DNA from 2 places in the Cupriavidus nantongensis genome. Region 1 is predicted to be linked to the other one. Evidence: predicted binding sites of a transcription regulator. Region 1 holds the regulator's gene; the other holds the start of a gene.
The links. Region 1 encodes sigma-54, which starts transcription at its own class of promoters, with help from an activator protein. Its sites were predicted from a motif close to TGGCANGNAANCTGCTTT; they were not measured.
Positions count from the first base shown of each region.

Region 1 (7,761 bases):
TACTCGCGCGCACGCAACCTGCATCGCTGCGCCATGCAAGTGGTCAGCGAGCATGGCGGGCGCTTCCCCACCGACCCCGCGGTGCTGGTCACGTTGCCGGGCATCGGCCGCTCCACCGCGGCGGCCATTGCCGCGTTCAGCGCGGGGGTGCGTTCGCCGATCCTGGACGGCAACGTCAAGCGCGTGTTCGCACGCTGCTTCGGCATCCATGGCCATCCGGGCGAGCGCGCGGTGGAAACGCGCATGTGGCAGCTGGCGGAACAGGCCTTGCCTGCGCCCGGCCCGCGGCAGGCCGACGACATGGTCGCCTATACGCAGGGGCTGATGGACCTGGGCGCGACGGTGTGTTCGCGCGGCAAGCCCGCCTGCCTGGCCGATGCCGCGGCGTGTCCGCTGTCCGCCGATTGCGTCGCGCGTCGCGACGGGCTGACCGGCGTGCTGCCCGCGCCCAAGCCGCGCGCGGCGATCCCCGAGCGCAGCACGGTGATGCTGCTGCTGCGGCGCGAGCGTGAAGTGTTGCTGCGCCTGCGTCCGGACAGCGGCATCTGGGGCGGCCTGTGGAGCCTGCCCGAAATGCCGGTCGACACCGTGCCCTTCGACGCGGAAGACGCCGAGGCCCGCGCGCTCGACTACGCGCGCGCTTTCGGCACGCCCGCGCGCGCCGTGCTGGCCGGCGAGCTGACCCATGTGTTCACGCATTTCCGGCTGCTGATCCGCGCCATCCGGGTCGACCTCGACGCGGAGGCGAACGAGTTGCGGCAGGACGGCGCGACGCCGGCCGGGCAGCGCTGGCTGTCGCTCGACGATCTCGATGCGCTGGGCACGCCCGCGCCGGTGCGCCGGCTGCTTGAGGACCAGGCACGGGTGGGCTTGTTCTGAAGCGATAGTAGGGCGCGGTACGAAAGACCGCCTACAGCATGTGGTTCTGCCGCATGTAGCGGTGCACGATCTCGATGCGCATGCCCGCGTCGGGCAAGGCCATCAGCATCTGCTTGGCCTTCAGCGGCACCGGCAGCAATTCGCACAGCCGGTTGGCGACCCAGCTTGGGTCGTCCCACAGGTAGGGCTCGTCGAACGGCAGCCGGTCGGGCTGTTCGGCGTGCAGCCGCGTGACGATGCGGCGCAGCGCGTCCAGGCATTCGCCCAGCAATTCCAGCTTGCAGTCGATGATGTCGGGGGCAAGCACGTCGGCGCGCGCCACCAGCAGGCCGTCGTCGCGGGTTTCATGGCTGATGATATGGAAGCGCTCGCGGCCGCGCGCGCGGATCAGCAGCACGCCCAGCTGCTCCATGTTGCAGTCGACGATTTCGGCCAGGCAGCCGACCAGTTCGGGCACGGTGGGCTGGTTGGGCCGGGCCACTTCCTCGCCGCTGGCGATCAGGCAGACGCCGAACGGCGCGCTGTCGCGCAGGCAGTTGCGCACCATGTCGACATAGCGCGCCTCGAACACGCGCAACGGCAGCCGTCCACCGGGAAACAGCACCGTGTGCAGGGGGAACAGCGGCAGGTTTTCGAGCGTCCGGGGCGGGTCTTCGGATCCTGCCGGACGGTAGAGGTCGGTCGAGGACATGCGGTGCAGGCTTGGGGTCGCGCAGCATTGGGCCGCCAGGCCGACGCCGCGCTCAGAGGCCCCTGGCTGCCCGGGGTGCCATGCCGCGTGCGTCAGCCCGCCGGTGCGAGCTCTCGGTGTCTGACCAGCACATTACCATGTGCCCGGAAATAGTTGGCGAGCCTTTCGGCAATATAGACCGAGCGATGCTGGCCGCCGGTGCAGCCGATCGCCACGGTCAGGTAGCTGCGGTTGTCGGCAATGAAGCTTGGCAGCCACTTTTCCACGTAGGCGCGGATATCCTCGGCCATCGCAAGCACCATCGGCTGCCCTTGCAGGAAGTCGATGACCGGCGTGTCGCGGCCGGTCAGCGGCCGCAGTTCCAGGTCGTAGTACGGGTTGGGCAGCGAGCGCACGTCGAACACCATGTCGGCATCGCTGGGCACGCCGTGCTTGAAGCCGAACGACTCGAACAGCAGCGTCAGGCGCTGGCTGTCGTCGCGGATCAGTTCCTTGATCCAACTGCGCAGGGTATTGGTGCGCACATTGCTGGTGTCGATCCGGTGCGCGGCCTCGGCGAGCGGGCTCAGCAGCGCGCGCTCCATCTCGATCGCTTCCATCAGCGCCGTGTCGTTGAAGGCGCCGCCGCCGCCGGCCACGCTGTCGGTGCGGGCCGACAGCGGATGGCGGCGGCGCGTCTCGGAGTAGCGCTGCACCAGGGCATCGGTGCTGGCGGTCAGGAAAATCACCTCGACCTGGTGCTCGGCGGCGAGCGCGCGCACGGTGTCGGGTAGCTGGTCGAGCGACTCGCGGCTGCGGATGTCGGTAGCCACGCCCAGGTGCGTGTAGCCCTGGCTGTCGAGATAGCGGGTCAGTTCAGGGATGAACTGCGCCGGCAGGTTGTCCACGCAGTAATAGCCTGCATCTTCGAGGACGTTCAGTGCGACGGACTTGCCGGAACCGGATATGCCGGTGATGAGGATGATGCGCATAGCAACTGAAGCATAGCATCAGGTGCCGGCTGCGTCATGACAGCTGTTTGACAGCAGCAAAAATGGCGAACCTCGCGGTTCGCCATCTCGTTTGCAAGTGGTGCTGCTCAGGCTGCCTTCGACAGGCATTCCTTCATGTAGGCCTTGTATTCGTCGCCCTTCTTGCCCTTGCCCGACTTGCTGCAGGCCGCCATCTTTTCCTGCTGGGTCTTGGGCGCGCCGGACTTCGACAGGCATTCCTTCATGAACGCCTTGCGTTCGTCGCCCTTCTTGCCGGAAGCCTGCGCGTTACAGGCCTTCATCTTGTCTTGCTGGGTGTTGGCCGCGGGCTTGTCCGGATTGGCGGGGGTAGCAGGCGAGGCCGGCACGGCAGGCGTTGCCGGGGCCGCGGCCGACGGCTTGGCCGGCGTCGCAGGGGTGGCCGGCGTGGCGGTCTGCGCAAAGGCGCTGGCTGCGAACAGCGGGGTCACCAGCGCGCACACTGCAATCAGGGTCTTCATGCTTGCTCTCCTCGGGGGTGGACAACCTTATCGCCGCGCGCCGGAGTCGGCGTTGCAGCTTCCGTAACGGGCGTGATGCCCATTACAGCACAAAACGGAGCACGCCTGAGAAACGTTGACGAGCGCTTGCCACGCCGTTGTAAGCAATTGAAAACCGCGGCCGACGGTGGCTTAGAGCAGCCGGCCCTGGCCGCGCGAGACCGCATCGGCCTGCATCGCGGCGCGCTGGCGGTCCATGAAATCCCGCAGCGTGTCGATGCCGCGCAGGCGCAGGATGGTGTTGCGCACGGCGGCTTCGACCAGCACCGCAAGGTTGCGGCCGGCCGCCACCTGGATCTTGACCATGTGGATGGGCAGCCCGAGCACGTCCAGGTACTGCGAATCCAGCGGCAGCCGCTCGAACTCGCCATCGTTGCGCCGCACCAGCTGCACCACCAGCTTGATCTTCATCTTCCGCCGCACCGCGGTCTCGCCAAAGATGGTCTTGATATCGAGCAGCCCCAGGCCGCGCACTTCCAGCAGGTTCTGCAGCAGCGGCGGGCAGCGGCCCTCGATGAAATCCGGCCCCAGCCGGACGAAATCGACGGCGTCGTCGGCCACCAGCCCGTGGCCGCGCGAGATCAGTTCCAGGCCCAGCTCGCTCTTGCCCAGGCCCGATTCGCCCATGATCAGCACGCCCATGCCGAGGATGTCGAGGAACACGCCGTGCATGGTCACGCGCGGCGCCGAGATGCGCGACAGGTACAGGCGCAGGTGGTCGATCACCGCGGCCGACGACACCGGCGTGGTGAACAGCGGCGTCGACGAGCGCGTGCAGCGCAATTCCAGGTCCGGCGGCGGCTCCATGCCGTCGGCGATCACCAGGAACGGCGGCTCCAGCAGGATCAGCTCGCCCATCTGGCGCTTGCGGGTCTCGTCGTCGAGCCGCTGGTAGTACGTGATCTCGGGCTTGCCGAGGACCTGGATCCGGTTCGGGTGGATCAGGTTGAGGTGGCCCACCAGGTCCGCGGCGGAGGTCGCTTCGCGGGCGAATTCCACGTCAAAGGCGCGGTCCGCGCCCTCCAGGCCAGCGACCCACGAGAGTTTGAGGTCGGCTGCGTTGTCGTCGAAGATGGACTGGGAGGTGACGCCGGTGAGTTCCATGCGGTATGGCTGGTAAGGCGGTGTTCGAAGCGCGTGGCGCCTGCCCGGTCTGGTGCCGGCCCGCTAAAGGGGAATCAGTGGATCAGGGATGCCATGCGATCAGCAGTTCGTGCACGGCATCGGGCGTGGGCAGGGTCGCCAGGCCCTCGCGCATGTCGCGATCCGACAGCAGCTGCGCGATCTCGGACAAGATTTCCAGGTGTTGCTGCGTGGCCTGTTCCGGCACCAGAAGAAAGATCAGCAGCGAAACCGGCTTGCCGTCCGGCGATTCGAACGGAATCGGCTCGGCCAGGCGCATGAACGCGGCCAGCGGCTGCTTCAGGCCCTTGATGCGCCCGTGCGGGATCGCCACGCCGGCGCCCAGTCCGGTCGAGCCCAGCGACTCGCGCGCGAACAGGTTGTCGGTGACGATGGCGCGCGCCACGCCATGGTTGTTCTCGAAGAGGAGCCCGGCCTGCTCGAACACACGTTTCTTGCTGGTGACGCTGACGTCGAGGGTGATGTTGCCGGGTGGCAGCAATTTGGCCAAACGATTCATGGGCGATGCGCAGGATTTCAGTTAGCGGGCGGATCGTTCCGCCGGGCAGCGGCTGGCTCCCTGCCGCTGCGGGCGGGGGGACGTCCGGCCCATTATAGAGCAGCGGCTACCCCTGCCTTGTGCGGTGCAGCGCCAGCGGATGCGGCCACGATTTCTCTCTCTTTGTATGGCGCAGCATACACCTTGGCGCTGCGCTTGCGAACATTTCGGGCTCCCATGCGTGACAAGGTTTGCTCCGCTGCCACAGCCGGCACCGCCCCCGGGGCGCAAAAAAGCCGCGCTTCGCGGCGCGGCTTGCCTGTGGAATCCTGGTTCAGCAGCCCTCTGCGGGGCTGCCGGGCACGGGTTTATTGCTGCATTTGCGCTGCGGCCATCTGGTACTTGACCGCTTCGCGGTCGTGGCCTTGCACGCGATCCTTGTAGCGAATCACCTGACGGTCCAGCTTGTCGACGAGTGCGTCGATCGCCGCATACAGGTCTTCATGATGCGCTTCGACAAAGATGTCCTTGCCCTTGAGATGCAGATTGATTTCCGCGTACTGACGCCGGTCCTTTTCCTTGTGATTGTCGACAGAGAGCAGCACGCTAACGCCAATGACTTGATCGAAATGCCTGACGATTCGCTCCAGCTTCGTTTCCACGTACTCACGCAGAGGCGGCGTGATGTCCAGGTGGTGTCCACTGATCTTGAAGTTCATAGCGCTTCTCCTTCTGAAAGAGCCTCACCAGGCAGGCGGTGGGCTCGGCTACAAAGACTTGCGGAGATTGACTGCGGGGATTTTCAAGGCTTCACGATACTTGGCGACGGTGCGGCGCGCGACAACGAAGCCCTGTTCGCCCAGCAGTTCGGCGATGCGACTGTCGGAAAGGGGATTCCTCGGGTCTTCGGCTCCTATCAGTTGCTTGATCAAGGCGCGGATGGCCGTTGATGAAGCCGCGCCACCGGTCTCGGTGGACACGTGGCTGCCGAAGAAGTACTTCAGTTCGAAAGTACCCATCGGCGTGGCCATGTATTTATTGGTCGTCACCCGGGAGATGGTTGACTCGTGTAAACCCAGTGTATCGGCAATCTCCCGCAAAACCAAGGGGCGCATGGCGATTTCACCGTGGGTGAAAAAGTTCTTTTGACGCTCGACAATGGCCTGCGAAACCCGCAGGATCGTGTCGAACCTTTGCTGGATGTTCTTGATCAGCCAGCGCGCCTCCTGCAGCTTCTGCTGCAGCCCCGCGGTGCCGGTTTCGCCCTTGGCGCCACGCAGGATCTGGGCATACATATCATTGATGCGCAGCCTCGGCATCACATCCGGATTGAGCTGCGCGATCCAGCCGCCACCGCTCTTGCGCACGAACACATCGGGCACGACGAAGTCGGCCTCGGGGCGGCTGTACGCGTGGCCCGGGTAGGGCGCCAGCGAGCGGATCAGGTCATGCGCGGCCTTGAGCGCGACTTCATCGACCTGCAGGGCCTTCTTCAGCCGCGTGTAGTCGCGTACCGCAAGAAGTTCCAGGTGATGGGTGACGATGGTCAGCGCCAGTTCGCGCTGCGGGTGCGTCAGGCGGCGCAATTGCAGCGCCAGGCATTCGGCCGCGTTGCGCGCGCCCACGCCGGGCGGATCGAAGCTCTGCAGCAGCGTCAGGATGGCGTGGACTTCGTCGGGGTCGAACTCGAGTTCTTCGGGCAGCTCCGCGCAGATCTCTTCGAGCGATGCGCTCAGGTAGCCATCGTCGTCGAGCGATTCGATCAGGAAGATGGCGAGCCCCTTGTCGCGCGCCGAGATCTTCAGCGGCGTCAACTGCTCCATCAGGTATTCGCGCAGCGTGGGCTCGGCATCGCGCAGCTGCATCGGCGTCTTTTCGTCCTCGTCGCCTTGCGGGCGGCGGGCGAAGTCGTCCAGGCTCCAGTCGCCGTTGCTGTAGTCGTCGCCGCTGCTGTTGTCGCCGTAGCCGTCATCGGCGGCGCCTTCGGTGCGGGCGTCGCCATTGCCCTGGGGCTCGGCGGGGGCGGGCGCGGGCGCGCTTTGCAAGTTGACCGAGCCGTCGGCGGCCACGCGCAGCGGGCTTTCGATCCAGTCGTTCTCCCGCTCGAGCAGCGGGTTTTCCGTCAGCGCCTGTTCGACTTCCTGCTGCAGTTCCAGCGTGGAAAGCTGCAGCAGCCGGATCGACTGTTGCAGCTGCGGGGTCAGGGCCAGGTGCTGGGAGAGGCGGAGCTGTAGCGACGGTTTCATGCGACCTATTTTATGCGCATCTTTCCGATGTTGGAACGGAAATTGCTATCGCTGATGCGCCGTGATCGCCGCTGGCTCTCCCTGCCATGCAGCCATGGCGGCCCGCGCCGGGCCGCCAGCTTGTCACATGCGGAAGTTCTCGCCCAGGTAGACGCGCCGCACGGCGTCGTTGGCGATGATCTCTTCGGGCTGGCCCGCGGCCAGCACCGTGCCTTCGCTGATGATGTAGGCGTGGTCGCAGATGCCGAGCGTCTCGCGCACGTTGTGGTCGGTGATCAGCACGCCGATATTGCGCGCCTTCAGGAAGCTGACGATGCGCTGGATCTCGCCCACCGCGATCGGATCGACGCCGGCGAACGGTTCGTCGAGCAGGATGAAGCGCGGCGACGACGCCAGCGCGCGCGCGATTTCGACGCGGCGGCGCTCGCCGCCGGACAGCGACAGCGCCGGGTTGTTGCGCAGGTGCGCGATCTGCAGGTCGTCGAGCAGCGCATCGAGGCGGCGCTCGATCTCGGCCTTGGCCAGCGGCTTGCCCTTGTCGATCTGCAGCTCGAGCACTGCGCGGATGTTTTCCTCGACGTTGAGCTTGCGGAACACCGAGGCTTCCTGCGGCAGGTACGACAGCCCCATGCGCGCGCGCTCGTGAATCGGCAGGCCGCTGATGTGGTCGCCGTCGAGCACGATGTCGCCTTCGTCCAGCGCCACCAGGCCGACGATCATGTAGAACGACGTGGTCTTGCCCGCGCCGTTGGGGCCGAGCAGTCCGACCACCTCGCCGCTCTTGACGTCGAGCGAGACGTCCTTGACCACCGTG
Region 1 covers NZ_CP014844.1:666,031-673,791, forward strand. The annotation lists gene mutY (A/G-specific adenine glycosylase) at 1-879, shown strand, start outside; gene A2G96_RS03030 (LON peptidase substrate-binding domain-containing protein) at 911-1,570, opposite strand; gene rapZ (RNase adapter RapZ) at 1,663-2,541, opposite strand; gene A2G96_RS03040 (PsiF family protein) at 2,649-3,041, opposite strand; gene hprK (HPr(Ser) kinase/phosphatase) at 3,213-4,184, opposite strand; gene A2G96_RS03050 (PTS sugar transporter subunit IIA) at 4,267-4,722, opposite strand; gene hpf (ribosome hibernation-promoting factor, HPF/YfiA family) at 5,070-5,420, opposite strand; gene A2G96_RS03060 (RNA polymerase factor sigma-54) at 5,469-6,947, opposite strand; gene lptB (LPS export ABC transporter ATP-binding protein) at 7,071-7,761, opposite strand, start outside.

Region 2 (7,761 bases), 710 kb from region 1:
AGCGCCTGATGTGCCTGTCGCTGTTCTGGCACTTCCTGGACGTGGTCTGGATCGGCGTGTTTACCGTGGTCTACCTGATGGGACATCTGTGATGGCACAACACAACGCACCGGCGGCGCACGGCGCCCACGACTCGCACGCGCATGACAGCCACGCTGGCGGCCACGCCAGCTTCAAGGGCTACGCGATCGGCTTCATCCTGGCCGTGATCCTGACCGTGATCCCGTTCAAGATCGTGATGGACGGCACCATGGACAAGGCCACCATCCTGTGGACCATCCTCGGCATGGCCGTGGTCCAGATGATCGTGCACCTGAAGTACTTCCTGCACCTGGACTCGTCGTCCGAACAGCGCAGCAACGTGATCGCGCTGCTGTTCACGGCGCTGATCCTGGTGATCGTGGTGGCGGGTTCGCTGTGGATCATGCACAACCTGAACGCCAACATGATGGTGATGTAAGGACCGGCGTCCTGGCATCGAAAAGAAGGGGCCCCGCGGGGCCCCTTTCTTTTTTGCCGCGGCTTGCTCAGGGCTTGAACGTATCCCCCAGCACCACGCCCTCGCGCCGCGGGTCGGCGCCGCCCACCAGCACCGCCGAGCCGCCGATGGTGGTGCGGATGATGGCGCTCAGCCCGCTCGACTGCGCCGCGGTGTTGACGGTGTGGCCGAGGTTGCGCAGGCCCCTGACCAGCGGGTCGTTGTCGCCCGGCAGGCCGCCGGCCGGCGTGCTGGTGTCGACGTTGGGATGCTCGCCGCCGACGATCATGGGCGATCCCGCGCTCGCGTTATTGCCACCGAAGTCGATCATCGACACCGCCTGCTGCGCATCCAGGCCCCAGTCCAGCGAAGCCACCAGGGTCTTGGCGACGAACTGGATGATGGTGGCGCCGCCCGGCGAGCCGGTGGTCATGTAGAACTCGCCGCGCGAGCCGTCGCTGTTGCGCCGGAACACCACCGTTGGCGCCATCGAGCTGCGCGGACGCTTGCCCGGCTGCAGCCGGTTGGCCACCAGCACGCCGCCCGGCGCGGGATCGGCATTGAAGTCGGTCAGCTCGTTGTTGAGCAGGAAGCCGTTGGTCATGTGGTACGAGCCCAGGCCGGCCTCGATCGTGGTGGTCATCGCCACCACGTTGCCGTACTTGTCATGCAGCGACAGGTGCGTGGTGCCGCGCTCCTGCACCATCGACGGCGCCAGCGGCACCTCGCCGAGGTTGCCCGCCGCCACCGGCGTGACCATCGAGCCGGTGGTGCTGATCAGGCCGGCGCGCTGGCTCAGGTAGGGCTTGTTCAGCATGGTGTCCCAGGTGCCGCCGGGCAACGGAACGAAATCGGTGTCGGCCACGTACTTGTTGCGGTCGGCATAGGCCAGGTGCCCGGCTTCGCCCATCAGGTGGGCGCCCAGCACGCTCGGCCGGCCGCCGTTCTGGTCGACCAGCGTGGGCTTGTGCGCCGCCATGTCGAAGTTCTCGACGATGCCCAGGATCTGCGCCACCGCGATCCCGCCGGACGACGGCGGCGGCATGCCGCACACCTCGTACTGCCGGTAGGTGGTGCACACCGGCGTGCGCTTCCTGGCCTGGTAGTTGGCCAGGTCGTCGAGCGTGGTCACGCCAGGCGTGGTATTGCCGTCGTAGGTGGTCTGGATCTTGGCGACGATGGCCTGCGCGATCGGCCCGTTCTTGTAGAAGGCGTCGGCGCCGTCCGCGGCGACGGCGCTGAAGACCGCCGCCAGCGCGGGATTGCGCAGCACCGTGTTGACCGCGCGCGGCGTGCCGTCGGGATTGAGGAAGTAGGCGGCCATTTCCGGATCGCGCTTGATATTGGCGACGGTGGCGCTGTCGGAAATCGCCGCGGCCATGCGCGGCGGGATCGCGAAGCCGTCGGTGGCCAGCTTGATTGCCGGCGCGAACAGTTCCTTCCACGCGGTCTTGCCGTAGTCGCGGTGGGCCATCTCGAGCACGCGCAGCGTGCCCGGGGTGCCGATGGAGCGGCCGCTGCGCTGGGGATTGGGCAGCGGCGTGGTCTGGTCGCTTGCTGACTTCCAGCGCAGGTAGTTCTCGTCGGCCGCGGCCGGCGCGGTCTCGCGGCCGTCGTAGGCGGTCAGCTGGCGCGTCGCCGCATCGAAATGCAGGATAAAGGCGCCGCCGCCGATGCCGGACGATTGCGGCTCGACCAGGTTCAGCACCATCTGCGCCGCCACCGCGGCGTCGATCGCGGTGCCGCCGGCCTTCAGCACGTCGCATGCCGCCTTGGTCGAGACCGGGTTGTTGGTCACCGCCATATAGGTCTTGCTGTAGACCGTGACCTTGGGCGCATAGCCGGTTGCCTGTTCCGGCGCGTTGGGGTCGCCCGGCAGCACCACGGCCTGGCCGCCGGTGCTGCCGTCGAGCTCGCAGCCTGCGGTCGGCGTGACCGGCGGGGGCGGTGGCGGAGGCGGGGGATCGTCGCCGCCGCCGCAGGCACCCAGGGTCAGCGCCAGCGCCGCCAGCGCCAGCTTGCCGCGGCGCGGGCGCCAGTACGGGGTGGCGCGCGGCTGCGGCTGCGGCTCGGCGGGGGATGCATGGGGGTCGGCAGCGTACGGCATGGTTTCTCCTTCCTTTTATGGGGGTCCGGGAAATGCCAGGGCCGGGTCGTCGGGTGGGACCGCGGCCATCTTTCACCGTAGTGCCGCGGCGCGCCGGCCTTAATCATTGAATGTACGGATTTACATGCATTCGAATCCGGGTTTAAGCGTTCGCTTAAACGGTGCGCGCCACAGTGCCGTTACTCCAGCCGGCGCCACCGTGGCGCAAACCGCGAGCGCGATGCCCCGATGCGGGCGCCATGCACCGTCATCGCCCGCGGCGGCAGATACGCACTGAGTCAGTGCGGGCCGGCGTTGCACGGCGATGGTGCGAGCGCGCCCGGCGGGCAACGATCCGCCGCACGCGCCGCGTGTGGCCGCGCCGCGCGCGCGATATCGCCGTGGCACGCTAGTTGCAGATGCATCACCCCGGGGAGCGTAGTCCCTGACCAACACCATAAACGGGAGCTGCAAATGCAACGACGTGACATGCTGAAGCTGTCGGCGATAGCCGCCGCGGCAATGATCGGTACCAGCCCGCTGGCGCTGGCGCAGTCCAAGGAGCCGATCAAGGTCGGCATCCTGCATTCGCTGTCCGGCACCATGGCAATCTCGGAAACGTCGCTGAAGGACGTGGCCCTGATGACCATCGACGAGATCAACAAGAGCGGCGGCGTGCTCGGGCGCAAGCTGGAGCCGGTGGTGGTGGACCCGGCATCGAACTGGCCGCTGTTCGCCGAGAAGGCGCGCCAGCTGGTCAGCAAGGACAAGGTGGCGGTGACCTTCGGCTGCTGGACCTCGGTGTCGCGCAAGTCGGTGCTGCCGGTCTACGAAGAGCTCAACTCGCTGCTGTTCTACCCGGTGCAGTATGAAGGCGAGGAGATGTCGAAGAACGTCTTCTACACCGGCGCGGCGCCCAACCAGCAGGCCATCCCCGCGGTCGAATACCTGATGAGCAAGGAGGGCGGCGGCGCCAAGCGTTTCTTCCTGCTCGGCACCGACTACGTCTACCCGCGCACCACCAACAAGATCCTGCGCGCGTTCCTGAAGAGCAAGGGCGTGGCCGACAAGGACATTGAAGAGGTCTACACCCCGTTCGGCCACAGCGACTACCAGACCATCGTCGCCAATATCAAGAAGTTCTCGCAGGGCGGCAAGACCGCGGTGATCTCCACCATCAACGGCGATTCCAACGTGCCGTTCTACAAGGAGCTGGGCAACGCCGGGCTCAAGGCCAAGGACGTGCCGGTGGTGGCGTTCTCGGTCGGCGAGGAAGAGCTGCGCGGCATCGACACCAAGCCGCTGGTGGGCCACCTGGCCGCGTGGAACTACTTCATGTCGGTCAAGAATCCCGAGAACGACGCTTTCCGCAAGCAGTGGGCAGCCTGGGTCAAGGCCAACAACCTGCCCGGCGGCGACAAGCGCGTGACCAACGACCCGATGGAAGCCACCTACGTCGGCATCCATATGTGGGCGCAGGCGGTGAAGAAGGCCGGCAGCACCGACACCGCCAAGGTGCGCGCGGCCATGTACGGCCAGACCTTCAAGGCGCCGGACGGCTTCACCCTGACCATGGGCGAGAACCACCACCTGTACAAGCCGGTGATGATCGGCGAGGTCAAGGCCGACGGCCAGTTCGCGGTGGTGTGGAAGACGCCGAAGGCGGTGCGCGCGCAGCCGTGGAGCCCGTTCATCGCGGGCAATGAAGGGAAGCCGGACAAGGCGATGTAAGGAACGGTCGCCTACCGCTGGTTTTCTCCCCTCTCCTACTGTGTGGGAGAGGGGAGCACATCCGCAGCTTGGTCATTCACTTTCGTCACTGCCAGCCCTCATGCGCCATTCGATATCCTTTCCCGCCAGGTCCTGGCTGCGTGCCTTGCTGGCAGCTCTGCTGCTGGCCGCGGCGTCATGGGCCAGCGCACTGACGCAGGCCGACCTGAAGCCACTCGCCGGGGACGACTTCGACGCCAAAACCGCCGCGCTGTCTGCGCTGGCCAAGGCAGCGCCCGCCGAGGCCGGCCCGATCCTGAAAGCGCTGCAGGACGACGCCCTGCAATACGCGCCGTCGGTCGGCATGGTGCGGCAGGACGGCGACAGGCTGGTCGATGCGATCACCGGCAAGCCGGTCTCGGTCAACGCCGACGAACTCGAAGCGCTGACCCTGAACAACAGCCTGCGCGCGCTGGTCGACAGCGCCGCCAGCAGCCTGCTGCTGCAGTCGCCCGAGATCGCGGTGCGCGCGCAGGCGGTGGCCACGCTGCGCGACCAGCCCGAAAGCGCGTCGCTGGCCGCGGTGGAGGCCGCGCGCAAGACCGAGGCCGATGCCGGACTGCGCGCCAGCCTCGACGTGATCTGGGCCAACCTGGTGCTGGGCGAGACGCCGGAGCCTGCCGCGCGCGAGGCGCGGCTCGAAGCCATCCGCATCCTGGCCAGCGACAGCAACCCGCAGAACCGCCAGAAGCTGGCGCCGCTGGTCGAGCGCGACAGCGCCGGCCGCTACCGCGAGCCCGACGGCAGCGTGCGGCTGGCCGCGCAGCAGGCGCTGGACACGCTGCAGCGCGACCAGCGCCGCGCCGAAGTGATCGGCAACCTGTTCGCCGGGCTGAGCCTGGGCAGCGTGCTGCTGCTGGCCGCGCTAGGACTCGCCATCACCTATGGCCTGATCGGCGTGATCAACATGGCGCACGGCGAATTCCTGATGATCGGCGCCTATGCCACCTACGTGGTGCAGTCGCTGTTCCGTGCCTATGCGCCGGGCGCGCTCGACTGGTATCTGCCCGCGGCGCTGCCGGCTTCGTTCCTGGCTGCCGCGGTGGTCGGCTTCGTGCTGGAACGGCTGGTGCTGCGCCACCTGTACGGGCGCCCGCTGGAAACGCTGCTGGCCACCTTCGGCGTGAGCCTGCTGCTGATGCAGGCGGTGCGCACGCTGTTCGGTGCGCAGAACGTGGAAGTGTCCAACCCCGGATGGATGAGCGGCGGCTTCGAGTGGATGCCGGGGCTGGTGATTCCCTACAACCGCATCGTCATCGTGCTGTTCGCGCTGGCGGTGGTGGCCATCGCATGGGCGGTGCTCAACCGCACCCGGCTGGGCCTGTTCGTGCGCGCCACCACGCAGAACCGCACCATGGCCGCGTGCGTGGGCGTGCGCACCTGGCAGGTCGACAGCTATGCCTTTGCCTTCGGTGCCGGCATCGCCGGGCTTGGCGGCTGCGCGCTGTCGCAGATCGGCAATGTCGGTCCCGACCTGGGCCAGGCCTACATCATCGATTCGTTCATGGTGGTGGTGCTGGGCGGGGTGGGGCAACTGGCCGGCACCATCGTCGGTGCGTTCGGGCTGGGCATCCTCAACAAGTTCATCGAACCCTTCTATGGCGCGGTGCTGGCCAAGATCCTGGTCCTGGTGCTGATTGTGCTGTTTATCCAGAAGCGGCCGCAGGGACTGTTCGCGCTCAAGGGGCGCAGCGCGGAGGCATGATGCAGCGATTCCAACCGAACTCTTCCGCGGCACCGTTCCGGCTGGCCGTGCCCGAACGCCAGTCGCTGTTCTCGCCGCGCGGCTGGATCGCGCTGCTGGCGCTGACCGCAATCGTCGGCATCGGCGTGCCGGTGTGCGCGCTGCTGCTGCCGGAGGGCCATCCGCTGCACCTGTCGGCGTATGCGCTGACGCTGGTCGGAAAGATCATGTGCTTCGCGCTGGCGGCGATCGCGCTCGACCTGGTGTGGGGCTACTGCGGCATCCTCAGCCTCGGCCATGGGCTGTTCTTCGCGCTGGGCGGCTATGCCATGGGCATGTACCTGATGCGTTCGATCGGGCGCGAAGGCGTGTACCAGAGCGACCTGCCGGACTTCATGGTGTTCCTCGACTGGAAGGAGCTGCCGTGGTTCTGGCATGGCACCGATCACCTCGGCTATGCGCTGCTGCTGGTGGTGCTGGTGCCGGGCGTGCTGGCGTGGCTGTTCGGCTTCTTTGCCTTCCGCTCGCGCATCAAGGGTGTGTACCTGTCGATCATCACGCAGGCGATGACGTATGCGGCGATGCTGCTGTTCTTCCGCAACGAGACCGGCTTCGGCGGCAACAACGGCTTTACCGACTTCAAGCGCATCGCCGGCTTTGCCATCGCCGCGCCGCAGACGCGCACGGCGTTGTTCGTGCTGACCTTCCTGGCGCTGCTGGCCGGCTTCATCGCCTGCCGCTACATCGTCACCTCCAAGCTCGGCCGCGTGGTCACGGCGGTGCGCGATGCCGAGATGCGCGTGATGTTCTCGGGCTACAACCCGCTCGGCTACAAGCTGTTCGTGTGGACCTTCTCGGCGGTGCTGTGCGGCATCGCCGGCGCGCTGTACGTGCCGCAGGTCGGCATCATTAACCCGGGCGAGATGTCGCCCGGCAATTCGATCGAGATGGCGGTGTGGGTGGCCGTGGGCGGGCGCGGCACGCTGGTCGGGCCGGTGATCGGTGCGTTCCTGGTCAATGGCGCCAAGACGCTGTTCACCGCGCACTTCGCCGAATACTGGCTGTTCCTGCTGGGCGCGATGTTCGTGCTGGTGACGCTGTACCTGCCCGACGGCGTGACCGGCCTGTGGCAGCGCTGGCGCGAGCGCCGCGCGCGCCCGGCCGCGCAGGAGCCGGTGGCCACGCCGGCGGTTGCCGGCCGCAGCGGAGGTGAAGCATGAACGCCGCACTCGAACACGGCCAGGCCGAAAGCGGCGACGCCACCGGCCTGGGCCGCATCGTCGAGCCGGGCACCATCGATGTGTCGCACGGCCCGATCCTTTACCTCGAAGACGTCACCGTGCAGTTCGACGGCTTCCGCGCGCTGAACCAGCTGAACCTGTCGATCGACCACGGCGAGCTGCGCTGCGTGATCGGCCCCAACGGCGCCGGCAAGACCACCATGATGGATGTCATCACCGGCAAGACCGGGCCGCGTAACGCCAATGTCAGCGGGCGCGTGTTCCTCGGCCAGACCATCGACCTGATGCGGATGACCGAGCCGCGCATCGCGCAGGTCGGGATCGGCCGCAAGTTCCAGAAGCCCACCGTGTTCGAGCAGCACGCGGTGTGGGAAAACCTGGAGCTGGCGATGAAGGCCGACAAGCGCTGGTGGTCGTCGCTGCGTGCGCGGCTGACCGCGGCCGGGCATCGCCGCATCGAGGAAACGCTGGCGCTGACCGGCCTCGAGGCCGAGGCCTACCG
Region 2 covers NZ_CP014844.1:1,379,845-1,387,605, forward strand. The annotation lists gene cyoC (cytochrome o ubiquinol oxidase subunit III) at 1-92, shown strand, start outside; gene cyoD (cytochrome o ubiquinol oxidase subunit IV) at 92-460, shown strand; gene A2G96_RS06385 (gamma-glutamyltransferase family protein) at 528-2,585, opposite strand; gene urtA (urea ABC transporter substrate-binding protein) at 3,039-4,295, shown strand; gene urtB (urea ABC transporter permease subunit UrtB) at 4,396-6,039, shown strand; gene urtC (urea ABC transporter permease subunit UrtC) at 6,039-7,238, shown strand; gene urtD (urea ABC transporter ATP-binding protein UrtD) at 7,235-7,761, shown strand, end outside.
Region 2: urtA (urea ABC transporter substrate-binding protein) is a predicted target of sigma-54. The motif match lies at 2,967-2,984, and genes of this name have one in related genera.